Tistrella bauzanensis: one gene and its partner. Each later gene encodes a partner of the first gene's protein in a complex. Links are inferred from orthologs where the notes say so. Each region holds a gene or a part of one and is shown in the gene's direction. Other genes may lie near its edges.

Region 1 (8,440 bases):
GGGGCTGGTGGCGAGATAAGCCGTCAGCGGGTCTATGCCCAGCACCGCGGTCAGCATCCAGGCGAGCCCGGCGCAGAAGCCGATCAGCACCGCGATCGATGCCAGAATGGTCGGCAGCGCGCGCAGGGCATGCAGCAGCACCCCGCGCGTGAAGCCCAGGCCGACGCTCCAGGCCAGCACCGCATAACTGGATGCCAGCAGCCATTCCGGCAGTTGCAGGGTGATGACACCTGCCGACGACAGCACCGCGCCGCCCAGCATCGGCACCAGCAGGCCGGCCGCCGGCAGCGGGATCAGCCGCCCGGCCACAACCCCGGCCAGCACCAGGGCCAGCGTCTCGGCAAAGGCCGTGGGGTCGATCGCGGGAAACCAGACGATCGGCGGATGGACATTGCCGTCACCGGTGGTCTGCAGCCAGAAATGCGCCAGCATGGCGGCCGCGAAGGCCACGCACAGCACCCGCAGATACTGCATGAACGCCACCAGCCGGGCATCGGCGCCGAAGGCTTCCGCCATGACCACCATCGCCGAGGCGGCGCCGGCCGACGATCCCCAGACCCCCGTGGTGCCTGGCAGGATGTGATTGCGCGCGATCAGCCAGCCGATGGCGCCGCTGAGCAGGATGGTCGAGATCACCACGCCCAGAAACAGCGGCCAGTCGTGGATGAAGGTCACCAGGATATCGGGGGTGACCGAGCCCGCGATCATGCAGCCCAGCACCGATTGCGCGGCAAGAAAGCCGATGCGTGGCATCTTCAGGCCGATACCGCCAAGGGCAAGCGCGATGCCGGCAACCATCGGCCCCAGCAGCAGGGCCGCCGGCAGATCGATGGCGAACATCGCCGCCGTGACCGGCAGCGAGGCTGCGGGCAGCAGCAGCCAGCGCAGCATCCGGATCATGGCCGCGGATCCGGTGCGGCCGGATGCCGGGCCGGCCGGGCTGGCGCCAGGCCGCGGATGAGCGGATGGGTAACACGCAGGCGGAGTGATTGAGGCACGGGGGGCACATATCCGGGACGCAGGTGTCGTCCGGCAGCGGCCATAGATCGGCTGTCGAGGCCCGGATCGGCACGGTTCAAGGCAAGGTCGCCCCGCCTGAACTGAAAACGGCCGCTTTCACCCGAAAGCGGCCGCATGGGTTCAATGCACCGAACCATATTCCCGATGGCTCCACAACCGCCGCCCCCGCCCCCAGGGGCCTGCGGATTTTGCAGAGCACCGGCGCAAGCGGCACCGCGCCGTGCCGCTCAGTCGTCGTCGTGGTCGGACGGGTCCACGGCTTCCAGCAACTCGATCGGCACACCCGGCTCGTATTTCGAGGTGCGGATGGTCAGAGAGGTGCGGACATGGCGCACCGGCGGCGCTGCCGTCAGCTTGGTGGTCAGGAAGCGCTGATAGGCGTCCCAGTCCTTCGACACGATCTTGAGCAGGAAATCGGTCTCACCCGCCAGCATGTAGCATTCACGGACTTCCGGCCAACTGCCGACCAGCGCCTCGAACTTCTTCAGGTCCAGATCGGCCTGGCTCTCAAGGCCAACCCGGGCGAAGACCGTGACCGAAAAGCCCAGATGCTCAGGATCGAGTTCCGCGCGATAGCCACGCACAAAGCCTGCTTCTTCAAGCGCCCTGACGCGCCTCAGGCAGGGCGGCGCCGATATTCCGGCCCGGCGGGCCAGTTCTACATTGGTGATCCGGCCGTCCGACTGAAGATCCGCCAGGATCTTCCGGTCGATTGTATCGAGTTTTACCCGCGGCATGGTCTCGCTGACTCCCTTCCCCCGTCACGGGCCGGTGCGCGGCCGGCACCCGCGATCGCTGGGCAGTCTATAGCAATATTACCCGGACCCATAGCGACAGTTTTCAGTTCTGTCGCGTTTCATGAGCCATGCGATGTTCTTCACCCGGTCGGAACCAGCGGCGGTTGTGGGCGCGGCCGCCAGGCGCGGCCCGCGCGGCGAAGCGGTTCCGTTCCGGCGCCGCGGACTTTATAGTCCCCCTGAAGCCCTCTCAAGCACGAAACGATCTTTCACGGCCGCCTGCGGGCAATGACATACCCCGGCCAGATGCCAACCGCCCGCCACTCGCGAGATCCGATGCCCCGAAACCCGCCTTCACGCCACGGCGCCCATCCGCCGCTGATCCGCGTGCTGACCGATGATCGCGCCGGCAACAATGCCCAGGTGCTGGGCGTCGCTGAGGCACTGGACTGGCCGATCGAGGAAACCCGCCTCGCCTATGACCGGCTGGTGCGCCTGCCCAACTGGCTGCGCGGCCGGTCAACGACCGGGCTGACCGCAGCCGCCGCCACCGCACTGGACGCAGGCGCCCCGCCCGATGTGGCGATCGCCGCTGGCCGTCGCGCCACGCCGGCGCTCCGGCGGCTGAAGCAGCGCCATCCGATGATGGTGGCGCTCCAGATCATGTGGCCGGGCAGACCGACCGGCGGCCTCGACCTGATCGCGGTGCCCGCGCATGACCGCGCGGCGACCCGCCACCCGGCCGACCCGCGGGTCATCGTCACCCTGGGCGCGCCCAATCGCGTGACGCCGGCAAAGCTTCGGGCCGCCGCCGTCGGCTGGACCCACCGGGTCGCCGCCACGGGTCTCGTGGCCGGCGCCGGGCCACGGATCGGGCTGCTGGTCGGCGGCAGCACCAAACGCGCGCCGTTCACAACCGATGATGCCCGGCGGTTGGGGACGATGGTGGCCGAACTGGCCCGCCGCACCGGCGGCTCGGTGATCGCCACCAACAGCCGCCGAACCGGCGACGCCGTCACCGCCGCGCTTGATGCGAGCCTCGCCCCCTGCCGATACTGGCTGCATGATGTGGCAAAGGGCGGCGACAATCCCTATTTCGGCATTCTGGGGCTGGCGGACCTGATCGTCGTCACCGGCGACAGCATGTCGATGGCATCTGAAGCCGCCAGCACCGGCCGGCCGGTCGCGATCTTCGCGCCCGGCGGCGGCACATCGAAAGAGGCACGGCTGCACCGGGCGCTTTATGCACAGGGTGCCGCACGGCCGCTGAACGCGGATTTCATGGCCGCGGGTGAAACAATGTGGCGCTATACCCCGTTGCAGGATGCGGCGGTGGTGGCCACGGCGGTTCGCCGGCTGGTCGCGCGGTCCGCGCCCCGTTAACCCCAACTGCGGCGTATTGCCCGGCCCTTGCTCAAAAGCCGGCCCTTGCGCAAAAAGCTGGCCCGATACGCCCGATCCCGCTAGTGTCCGTGCCCCCTGCCACAGCCTGCGACGGGCAGATGCCAGGGGCGCCACCTGTCCATCCACCAGGGACCGCGAGCCGCAGGGCGCAAAACCCGAAGGCCTGCGTCCAGCGTTCGCCAGCCAGGAAAGCCGATCGTCATGAGCGCCACCCATCACAGCAAGGTTCTGATCCTGGGATCCGGCCCCGCCGGCCTGACTGCCGCGATCTATGCCGCCCGCGCGATGCTGGAACCGATCCTGGTGCACGGGCTTCAGCCCGGCGGCCAGATGACGATCACAACCGACGTCGAGAACTTTCCGGGCTTTCCGGACGTCATCCAGGGCCCCTGGCTGATGGAGCAGATGCAGCGCCAGGCAGAGCATGTCGGCACCCGGTTTCATCACGACATCATCGTCGACATCGATTTCAGCCAGCGGCCATTCGTGGCCCGCGGCGACAGCGGCGACATCTATACCGGCGACACGGTCATCATCTCCACCGGCGCCCAGGCAAAATGGCTGGGGCTTGAGGGCGAAGAGACCCTGAAAGGTTTCGGCCTGTCGGCCTGCGCCACCTGCGACGGGTTCTTCTATCGCAACCGCAAGGTCGCGGTGGTCGGCGGCGGCAACACCGCCGTCGAAGAGGCCCTGTACCTGACCAACCACGCCGACAAGGTCTATCTGATCCACCGCCGGGACGAGCTGCGCGCCGAGAAGATGCTTCAGGAACGGTTGTTCGCCAACCCGAAGATCGAAATGGTGTGGAACGCCACCATCGACAGCTATCTGTCGGAAAGCGCGCATGGTGGCCCGGCCTCGGTGACCGGCGCGCGGCTGAAGAACACCAATGACGGCAGCCTGACCGACCTGCTGGTCGACGGCGTGTTCATCGCCATCGGCCATGCCCCGGCGACCAGCCTGTTCGCGGACAAACTGGAGCTGGACAATGACGGCTATCTGATCACACAGGCCGACAGCACCCGCACCGGTGTGCCCGGCGTGTTCGCCGCCGGCGACGTTCAGGACAAGATCTTCCGGCAGGCGGTGACCGCTGCCGGCACCGGCTGCATGGCCGCCCTGGAAGCCGAACGCTTCCTGGCCGGCACCGCGCATCACGGCGTGGAAGTGGCGGCCGAATAGGCCGGACCGGCCCGGACGACGGTCGGCGATATCGTGCCCGCGGGGCCCGGGATTGCCGACCCGTCGATCATTGTTCCAACACTTCCTTTGAAGACCGGCGCCCGGCACCGTAAGATCGGGAAAAAGACAAATGACATGGGGTGCGGCGGCCAGACGTTCGTACGCCCACTGCTTCAGCGGAGCCTCGCGAGCCTGATATGGACTGGGACCGGGTCAAGATCTTCCACACCGTCGCCGAGGCCGGCAGCTTCACGCATGCAAGCGAGTTGCTGAACCTCAGCCAGTCGGCCATCAGCCGGCAGATCAGCGCGTTGGAGGAGAGCCTCGGCGTACCGCTGTTCCATCGCCACGCCCGCGGCCTGATTCTGACAGAACAAGGCGAGTTGCTGCGCAACACCGCACGCGACGTCTTCGCCAAACTGTCGATGGCCGAAGCGATGCTGACCGAAAGCCGCGAACGGCCGAAAGGACCGCTGAAGGTGACCACCACGGTCGCCTTCGGTTCGGTCTGGCTGACGCCGCGCATCCACGGCTTCGTCACCCTGCATCCGGACGTCACCATCACCCTGCTGCTCGACGACAGCGAGCTGGATCTGGGGATGCGCGAGGCGGATATCGCGATCCGGATGTCGCCACCCCGCCAGCCGGATCTGGTGAAACGCAAGCTGATGACCATCCGCCACGGCATCTATGCCTCGCCGGATTACATCAACCGGTCGGGCATGCCCAAGTCACCGGCGGAACTGGATGATCACAAGCTGATCGTGTTCGGCGAGGACACGGCGGCCCCGATCGCCAACGCCAACTGGATCCTGGATGTGGGTGCCACGGCCGGCAAGCCGCGGCGGCCGATCCTGAAGGTCAACAACATCTATGGCATTCTGCGTGCCGTGGAAAGCGGACTCGGCATCGCCTCGATCCCCGATTACATGGTGCGCGAGAACGGCAATGTCGTGCAGGTGCTGCCGGAACTGGAAGGCCCGCAATCAGAGGTCTATTTCGTCTATCACGAGGAATTGCGCCATTCCAAGCGCATCGCGGTGTTCCGAGACTTCCTGATCCGCGAGATCGAACAGAGCCTTCGCTGACCAGGCCATGGCGGCAGCCGGGTATCGGACGATCAGATGCCTGCGCTGCCGCTTTCGCCCTCGGCCGTTCCGGCATCGCTCGTGACAACCCGGTTGCGGCCGGCACGTTTGGCCGCATACAGCGCCTTGTCCGCCCGCGACAGCACGCGGTCGATATCGTCGCCCGGCGCCGAGAACCGGGCAACCCCGAAGCTGGCGGTCAGGCGGATTTCATCCTCTTTCCACGGCAGGCGGATGGCGGCAATGATGCTCCGCAGCCGTTCGGCGATCTGATCCAGCTCGCCCGCATCGATATCGGGCAGCAGCACCGCGAATTCCTCGCCGCCCAGCCGGCCCACGACATCAGTCTCACGCAGCGCCTCGGACACACGCCCCACGAACAGGCGCAGCGCCTCATCGCCCGCGGCATGGCCGAAGCGATCATTGATGGTCTTGAACTGGTCGATATCGGCCATCATCACCCCGGACGATATGCCATCCTGCTGCCAGCGCTGGCTGAGTGCCCCGGCAACCTCCATGAAGTGGCGACGGGTGGCGGCACCGGTCAGTTCATCGACCGCGGCCAATGCCTCCAGCCGCCGGGTCAGCGCCTCCCGTGCCCGAACCTCGGCCTCCAGCCGCTGGTTCAGGCGCCGCAATTCGTCCTGCATCCGGTCGGACAACCGCACCAGCCGGCGCTGTTCACGATACCCCTGACGATAGGCGCGCATCAGGCTGCGGACGCCGTCGGAAACCTCCTCCAGTTTCCGGATCATCTGCTCGCCTTCGGCGATCATCGCCTCTTCCTGATCGAAGAGCGAGAAATCGCTGTTGGTCGTATCCAGCGGCCGTCTGATCTTCGTCATCCGGAAGGCTCCTCGTCCGCGCACATCACGAAGTCGATTGCGTCGAGGTCCGACGCAAAGTCTTCTCCGAATTCTTCCATGGTCTCATCATCGGGCGCAAAGTGCCAGTTCACCGTGACCGACCGACCATTCGCGGCCGCCTCTTCCAGCATCTGAAAGATGTTCATCAACGCCTTGGCGCTCGAAGAATTGAAGTAGATCAGCGCAATATCCACTGTGACGCTGGGCCCCTCCATCTGAAGAAAGGCGCGCAGACCATGCAGGATCGGGCCGAAGAACGCTGCCGCATCCTCGGGATAGGACTCACCCGACAGCGCCAGCGCGCCTGCCGCCGGATCGAACCGCACGGCCGGCGACCGATCGGTGGCCGGCAGATCGATGCCGGAGAACAGGACAGACGAAACAGCGGTCATATGAACACCCTGATGCCATAGAAGGTGGTCTGCGCATCGACCTCGAAGAAGTCGAACTCGATCGGGCTGCTGGCGCGGCGGGCAATCTCGATCAATCCCAGCGTGGCGCCCTGGCTTTCGGCCTCGGGCTCTTCCTTCAGCTTGCGCCGGTATAGCACCTTCAGCTCTTCGGGCGACAGGGCCGCCAGTTCCTCCAGCCGGCTGCGCAGCCGGGGCGCCTTGGCGCTGTCGATCATGTTGGCGCAGATCACGAAGAACCGGCCGCCATCCTTGCCGACGGTCACGATGCCCGAGCGCAGCGCGCCTGCCCCCGCCCCCGCATCCCCAGCGGCCGTGCCGGCCGATCCTTCGGCGTCACCGGAATAGCGGATGATGTTCTGCACCTGCTCGACAAACACCGAGAACACGCGCTTGGTAAGGTTGCGATCGGTGTCGTCCTGCTCAAGCTTGCGACGCAACGCCTCGCCCAACGAAAACAGGATGCCCTCGGACATGATGCCGCTATAGACCAGCATCAGCTTGTGGGCCTGGATCTGCGACCGGAATTCGAAAAGCTCTCGTGCAAGCACGTCGCCGCTCCTCAGGCAGTCACCGCGTCCGGGCTCGTGCCGGCGCGGGAATGGACATCGTCGGGTAGCCGTGGCTGAAATGCCACCATGGTCATGTCGTCACGCCGGGCCTCGGCCCCGCGATAGCGGTCGAGATCGGCGCACAGCCCCTGGATCTGATCCTCCAGCGACAGATGCGCCAGTCGTGCCAGGGTCGCCGCCACCCGTCTGCGCCCGAAAACGCGCTTGGGTCGGCCGCCGACATGGTCGGAAACGCCATCGGTCCATAGATAGAACCGCTCACCCGGCAGCACCTGATGGCAATGCACCGGCACCGATCCCGGCGGCGGCAGGGTTCGATAGCCCAGGCTCCGCCGGACACCGGTATGCGACATCACACCATCCGGGCCGATCACCGTCAGCGACAGGCCGGCGCCGGCAAAATACAGCAGCCCGGTCGCTTCGTCATAGATGCATACCCCCGCATCCAGCCCGTCATCCGACATGTCCCAGGGCGCACGGCCATCATCGGCCCCTGTCGCCGGATCCGGCGCCTCCTGGCGCAGACGATGGCGGACAATGCGGTCAAGCTCGGTCAGGATGACATCCGGCTGCGGGAAGATCGGCCGGTCCAGAATGCGCCGCAGCGCCGATGCCACGACCATGGTCATGAAGGCGCCCGGCACACCATGGCCTGTGCAGTCGGCGACCAGGACAAGCGCCTGACCATCGCGCCGCTCCATCCAGCAATAATCGCCGCCCACCAGATCGAGCGGTTCCCACAGCACCGCCATCTCGGTCATCACCGGGGCCAGCACCGTCGCATCGGGCAGAATGCCTTCCTGGATGCGGCGGGCATAGCGGATGCTCTCCATCACCTGATGATTGGCCGCCTCCAGGGCCTGGTTCTTGTCGACCAGATCGGATTGCGCCCGTTGCAACGCCGCCAGCAGCCGCTTGGCGTCATCGCCCGAGCGCAGGCCATCGACCATGCGGTTGAAGGCGGCACCGGCCTGCCCCAGCTCGTCATCGCCGACATCATCGAGTTGCACCCAGGATTTGCGCTCGACCTGCCGCATGGCCGCCAGCATGCGCGCCAGCGGCTTCACCACCAGCCGGCGCATGACGATCTGAACCGTGATCGACAGCGCCGCCGCCAGCACCAGCACCGCGAGCAATGCCGTCATCGCCAGCAGTGCCGCG
Region 2 (5,525 bases), on another replicon or contig:
AGGCGCAGGACACAAGCCCCGAACAATGGACGGTGGTCGAGCGGCTGACCGAGGAATTCTTCGCCGGCGACGGCAACCCGCATGATCAGGCGGGCCATGATGCCGATGGGCTGCCTCTGGCCCGCACCGTGTTCGCGGTGGGCGACCCCAAGCAGTCGATCTATCGCTTTCAGCGCGCCGACCCGGAAGGGTTCCGGCGGATGCAGGCATTCTTTCAGGCCCGGGTGTCGGCGGCCGAGCGCGGCTGGTCGGTGGTGGCGCTGCGCCAGTCGTTCCGATCGGTGGCGGCGGTGCTGGCGGCGGTGGATGCGGTGTTCGCGACAGCCCCCGCCAGCGATGGCGTGGTGGAGCCAGGCCAGGTGCTGCGTCATGAAGCCGCCCGGATCGGTCAGGCCGGGATCGTGGAGCTGTGGCCGCTGGCGGTGGCGGAAAAGCGCGACACCGATGATGTCTGGCTGGTGCCCGAGGTGCGCGAGCCCGAAGATGATCCGATGGCGCGGGTGGCCGATGCCATCGCCGGCACCATTCGCGGCTGGCTGGACCGGGCCGAGATGCTGACCGCCGCCGGCCGCAGGCTGCGGCCGGGCGATGTGCTGATCCTGGTTCAACGGCGCAATGCCTTTGTCGGCCGCATGGCCCGGGCGCTGAAAGCCGCCGGCGTGCCGGTGGCCGGTGTCGACCGTATGGCGCTGGTCGATCAGATCGCGGTGGCCGATCTGGTGGCGCTGGGCCGCGCCCTGCTGCTGCCGGAAGACGATCTGACGCTTGCTGCCGCGCTGAAAGGCCCGATCCTGGGGCTGGACGAGAACGCGCTGTATCGGGCGGCGGTGGATCGCGCCGATCCGAAGGGTGCCCGGCTGCCGCTGATCCACGCTCTGCGCCGGCGGGCCGCCGGTGATCCGGCCCTGGCCGCCGCCGCCCGCCTGCTGACCGATCTGGCGCGGGCCGCCGACCGTATGGGACCGTATGATTTCTATGCCGATCTGCTGGCGGCGCGGGGCGGGCGCACCGCGCTGGTTGCACGGCTGGGGCCTGAGGCCGAGGATGCGATCGACGAATTCCTGAACCTGGCGCTGGCTTACGAACAGACCGAGCCACCCAGCCTGGAAGGGTTTCTGGCCTGGGTGGAGCGTAGCGCCGTCGAGGTCAAGCGCGATCTGGAGCAGGGCCGCGACGAGGTGCGGATCATGACCGTGCACGGCGCCAAGGGCCTGCAGGCGCCGGTGGTGTTCCTGCCCGACACCACCCGCATGCCGCGGCCGCCATCGGGGCCGGTATGGCTGGACGGGCCGCCGCCGATGCTGCTGGTGGCGCCGGCGGCGGGGGATGCGTCCGACATGGTGCGGGATGCCCAGACCGTGACGGCGCGGGAGGACCGGAAGGAGTACCGCCGCCTGCTGTATGTGGCGATGACCCGTGCGGCCGACCGGTTGTATGTCTGCGGCTGGCATGGCAAGCCCGAGGCGCCCGACGAAAGCTGGTATGGCCTGACGGCGCGGGCGCTGGCCGGCGAAGGGGATGCCCGGCCTGTGGACATGGTACTACCCGGCGGCATCACCGGCACAGGCTGGCGGCTGACCGGCGAGCAGATGGCCGCACCCCCGGCCATACCAACCCTGGCGACCGGTATGGCTGTGGCCGAGGGGCCATCTTTGCCGGCGGCGCTGCATCCTGATCGCGATCTGCCGGCCGAACCGGTGCCGCCGCGGCCGCTGAGCCCGTCGCGCCCCGATGACGACCCGCCGCCGGCACGGTCGCCGCTGGGCGATCAGGGCGCCATCCGCTTCCGGCGCGGCCGGCTGGTGCACCGGCTGTTGCAGGTGCTGCCCGATCTGCCGCCTGATGCGCGCGCCGATGCCGCCGCCCGCTTCCTGGCCGCCCCCGCCCACGGGCTGGCGGCGGGCGATGCGGCGGCGCTGGCCGGCGAGGTGATGGCCGTGCTGGACCACCCGGATTTCGCGGCGATCTTTCAGCCCGGCTCGCGTGCCGAGGTGCCGCTTGGCGCCCTGGTCGGGTCGCGCGTGGTGTCGGGCGCGGTCGACCGGCTGCTGGTGACGCCCGACCGCATCCTGCTGGTCGATTACAAGACCGACCGGCCGCCGCCGGCCGAACCCGAGCGGGTCGCCCGTCATTATCTGCGCCAGATGGCCGCCTATCGTGCGGTGTTGCAGCGGATCTATCCGGGCCGCGCGATCGAGACCGCCCTGGTCTGGACCGACGGGCCGTCGCTGATGCGCCTGCCGGACACACTCCTCGATCGCTGGGCGCCGGCGGAGCAGGAGGCGGCGGGGGGCGGCGTTTCCACCCAGGATTGAATGTCGTGCCGCCGACGGATTGCCGGCCTGCGCGGCGTGCACAGGTCCAGGGCAACGAGTCCAGGTTAACGCGCTTGCAGAGCCGCCATGAGGTATTGTGTGTCCCACGTGGCAAGTTTGCGCCTGGCCTTGATGGAGAGCTTACCTGGTATGGCGCGGATGAGATTGAGGGCGAGATGTCGGACCATGGCCATGTTCGTGGCGCCGTGCCCGCGTCTGAGCCGGGATTGATCCTCCTTGAACTGAACGTCGAGCACCCAGTGGAGGCCGTTCTCGATGGCCCAATGTGCTCTGGCTGCATGGGCGAATGCCTCTGCGGAGAGGATCCTTGATGATATGTAGCAGCGGCGCTCGACCTTGATTTCGTCGGCGGTCTCGATGCGTGTCTCGATCATTGCGATGGTTTTGAGCCCTTTGAAGCGGGGCTCGTCGGGATAGCGCCGACTGCCGCTCATCCAGTCGACCCGCTGGGAGACCAGATGGCGGCGGGTTTCGATGCGGCCGTGACCTTTGTCGTGCAAGATGAGCGCATCGATCTCATCGGCGGGTGCGGTGTCGAAATAGAGCTGGATCTCGGCATGGGCGGTCTTCTGGTTGTCCTTGGTTGCCAGCAGATAGTCGCCACCAAGATCGACGATCTTTTCAGCGATATCGGACTGGCAGCCCATGGCGTCGATGGAAACGAGGCTGCCAGCAAGCGCTCCGGATGCGGCCAGTTCCTCCAGAAGCAGGGGTATGGCATTGATCTCGTTTGATTTATCGGCCACCGCACGTTGCCCCAGCACAAGATTGTGGGTGGTGGCATAGGCCGAGACGAGGTGCAGCGCCGCTTTGCCGCGGCCACGATCATGGCTGCGCCGCGAGGTCTTGCCGTCGATGGCAATCTGACCGACTGCCTCAGGCAGACGCTCGGCCACGAAGCCCAGAAAGCAGGACGAAAACAGATCCGGCCCGATCCGGTTCATCACCACGCGCAGCCAGTCCGCGCAGGGAATGCCGAAATGATAGGGCTGAAGGCGACGCAGGAAATCGAGATGCTGCTTTCCCCACAACACGATGTCGTCGTAATCATCGCAGGCAGCCATCGTCCCGCAGACAACCAGCAGCAACACTTCTTCTAGCGGATACATCACCTTGCACGGTTGGCGATCGTCCTTGATCGTCGAAAAATGCTCCAGAAGGCTCTTGCGGCGCGGCGTTGCGATGTCGCTCATGGCGTCCCCCGAGATCTGTGGAAGCCTGTTGAATCACGCCAAACTATCGTGCGCCAGAGATTCCGATCACCGCGTTAACCTGAACTCGTTGCCCTGTGCACAGGTCGGTGTGCTTGACCGGCCCCGCGCGGCTTTCTACATTGAGCCAAGCGCGCCCGCCGGCCGCTGCTCCGACATGCGACCCCATGATGGTCATGGGCGGGGAGCGGCACACGGACGGACCGTCATCAGACCATGCGGCCCGAGGGGTCCATGGCGGGCCGTGGCGGCCTTTGCCCCAGCCGATGCGCTGGGGCGGCACCGCGGCTGCACACGATTTGAGGGGATAGCTCCCATGGCCATCGCGACCGTCACCGACAGCTCGTTCGAGCAGGACGTGCTGAAGTCCGAAACGCCCGTCCTGGTCGATTACTGGGCCGAGTGGTGCGGCCCGTGCCGGATGATCGCCCCGGCGCTGGAGGATCTGTCGAAGGAATTCGATGGCAAGCTCACCGTCGCCAAGCTGAACATCGACCACAACCCGCAGACCCCGTCGAAATACGGGGTGCGCGGCATCCCGACCCTGATGGTGTTCAAGGGCGGTCAGATCGCGGCCACCAAGGTCGGCGCGCTGCCGAAGAGCGAACTGGCCAAGTGGATCCAGTCGGTCGTCGGCTGATCGTAACGCCATCGCCCGACCTGTCCGATGCCTGATCTGCCCGATGCCCGCGGCGACATCATCCCTGATCCGGATGGTGGTGCCGCGGGCATCGGCGTGTCTGGTGTGGAGGCTGGCGTCTCAACCCTGCTGGATGCGATCTATCGCAGCCATCTGCGACCGGCGGCGCGCGCAGCCGGGGGAGAATGGGGCGGCGGGTCGACCCTCGACCGGCTGCACCGTCGGCCGGAGCGGCTGCTGGACCTGGCCCGCCGCCATGACCTGATCCCCGATCCCGGCCGGGTGATCCTGGTGACCGGATCGAAGGGCAAGGGCAGCACCGCCCGGCTGATCGCCGCCGGCCAGACCGCCGCCGGCCGCCGCACCCTGCTGTTCACCTCGCCCGAAGACATGACCCCGCTCGACCGCATCCGGATCGATGGCACCGTGATTGCAGCGGCCGACGCGATCGGCGCCTATCAGATGCTGCGGACAAGCCTGCGGGCCGTGGAGGCATCGCTGCCGGCGGGCGAGGCCTTGTCGCCCTTCGGTCAGTTCCTGCTGCTGGCGCTGGCCCATGCCCGTCGATCGGCGGTCGACCGGCTGGTGCTGGAAACCGGGCTGGGCGCCGCCGACGACGAGGCGGGGCGGCTGGCGGCGGCAATCGGCGTGGTCACCGCCATCCTGCCCGAGCATCTGGACCGGCTGGGCCCCGACATCGACGATGTCGCCCGTGCCAAGCTGGATATCCGCCATCGCTGCCGCCGGCTGATCCTGTCGGATCAGGCGGCGGCAGCGGGCCGGCGGGCCGGCATCGATATCGGGGATGCGCTGGTGCTGGCACAGCCTGGCCCTGGCCCTGGCCCTGGCCCGATCGACGATCCGGCGGTGGCGGCGGCCGGCCTGCCGCCCTGGCTGGCCCATGATCGGGCGATGGCGGCGGCTGTGCTGGCGGCTGATGGCATCGACCCGGCGGCCGTGGCCGTGGCGACGGCGCTGGATGGCGCGGCGGGGGCCCTGCCATCCTGGGGCGAGGCGGCATGGGCCGGCCGGGTCGTGGCCTGGGAGGCGGCGGTGCAGGCGGCGAGCCTGGACCCGGCGCGGCTGCGCCTTCTGGCGGCGCAGGGCTTCCGCGCCCTGCTGTCGGTGACCGACGACAAGGACGTGGCCGGATTGGCGACCAGCCTGAACGCGGCGGGGCTTTCCCCCTGCGGGGTGGTGCTGCAGGGCCGGCGCGGCGCCTTGCGCGCGGGGGCCGGCGCCCATCGGCGGCTGCTGGCGCTGTCGGCGCCTGGCGGGCCCTTGCAGCCGGCACCCTGGGGACCATTGGATTACGACGACGTCCCGGCCATGGCCCGG

The links.
Region 2: the proteins of trxB (region 1) and trxA are in contact, whole or in part, in a crystal structure (PDB 1F6M), measured with the Escherichia coli proteins. The link is inferred for Tistrella bauzanensis from one-to-one orthologs.

Annotation. Positions count from the first base shown.
Region 1 is NZ_BMDZ01000001.1:224,377-232,816, reverse strand. Bases 2,403-5,352 are described here. They hold trxB (thioredoxin-disulfide reductase), read left to right. Parts: upstream 2,403-3,362; coding sequence 3,363-4,343; downstream 4,344-5,352. Other genes in these bases: IEW15_RS00975 (LysR family transcriptional regulator), read left to right, coding at 4,541-5,352; IEW15_RS00985 (mitochondrial fission ELM1 family protein), read left to right, coding at 2,403-3,140. Outside these bases: IEW15_RS00995 (AbrB family transcriptional regulator), read right to left, coding at 1-900; IEW15_RS00990 (Lrp/AsnC family transcriptional regulator), read right to left, coding at 1,248-1,757; more of IEW15_RS00985, read left to right, coding at 2,094-2,402; more of IEW15_RS00975, read left to right, coding at 5,353-5,431; IEW15_RS00970 (GGDEF domain-containing protein), read right to left, coding at 5,464-6,276; IEW15_RS00965 (DUF1987 domain-containing protein), read right to left, coding at 6,273-6,689; IEW15_RS00960 (SiaB family protein kinase), read right to left, coding at 6,686-7,258; IEW15_RS00955 (SpoIIE family protein phosphatase), read right to left, coding at 7,270-8,440.
Region 2 is NZ_BMDZ01000012.1:24,961-30,485, forward strand. Bases 2,745-5,525 are described here. They hold trxA (thioredoxin TrxA), read left to right. Parts: upstream 2,745-3,863; coding sequence 3,864-4,187; downstream 4,188-5,525. Other genes in these bases: IEW15_RS07330 (ISAs1 family transposase), read right to left, coding at 2,745-3,529; IEW15_RS26315 (folylpolyglutamate synthase/dihydrofolate synthase family protein), read left to right, coding at 4,215-5,525. Outside these bases: double-strand break repair helicase AddA, read left to right, coding at 1-2,315; more of IEW15_RS07330, read right to left, coding at 2,381-2,744. UniProt on the Escherichia coli protein: Participates in various redox reactions through the reversible oxidation of its active center dithiol to a disulfide and catalyzes dithiol-disulfide exchange reactions.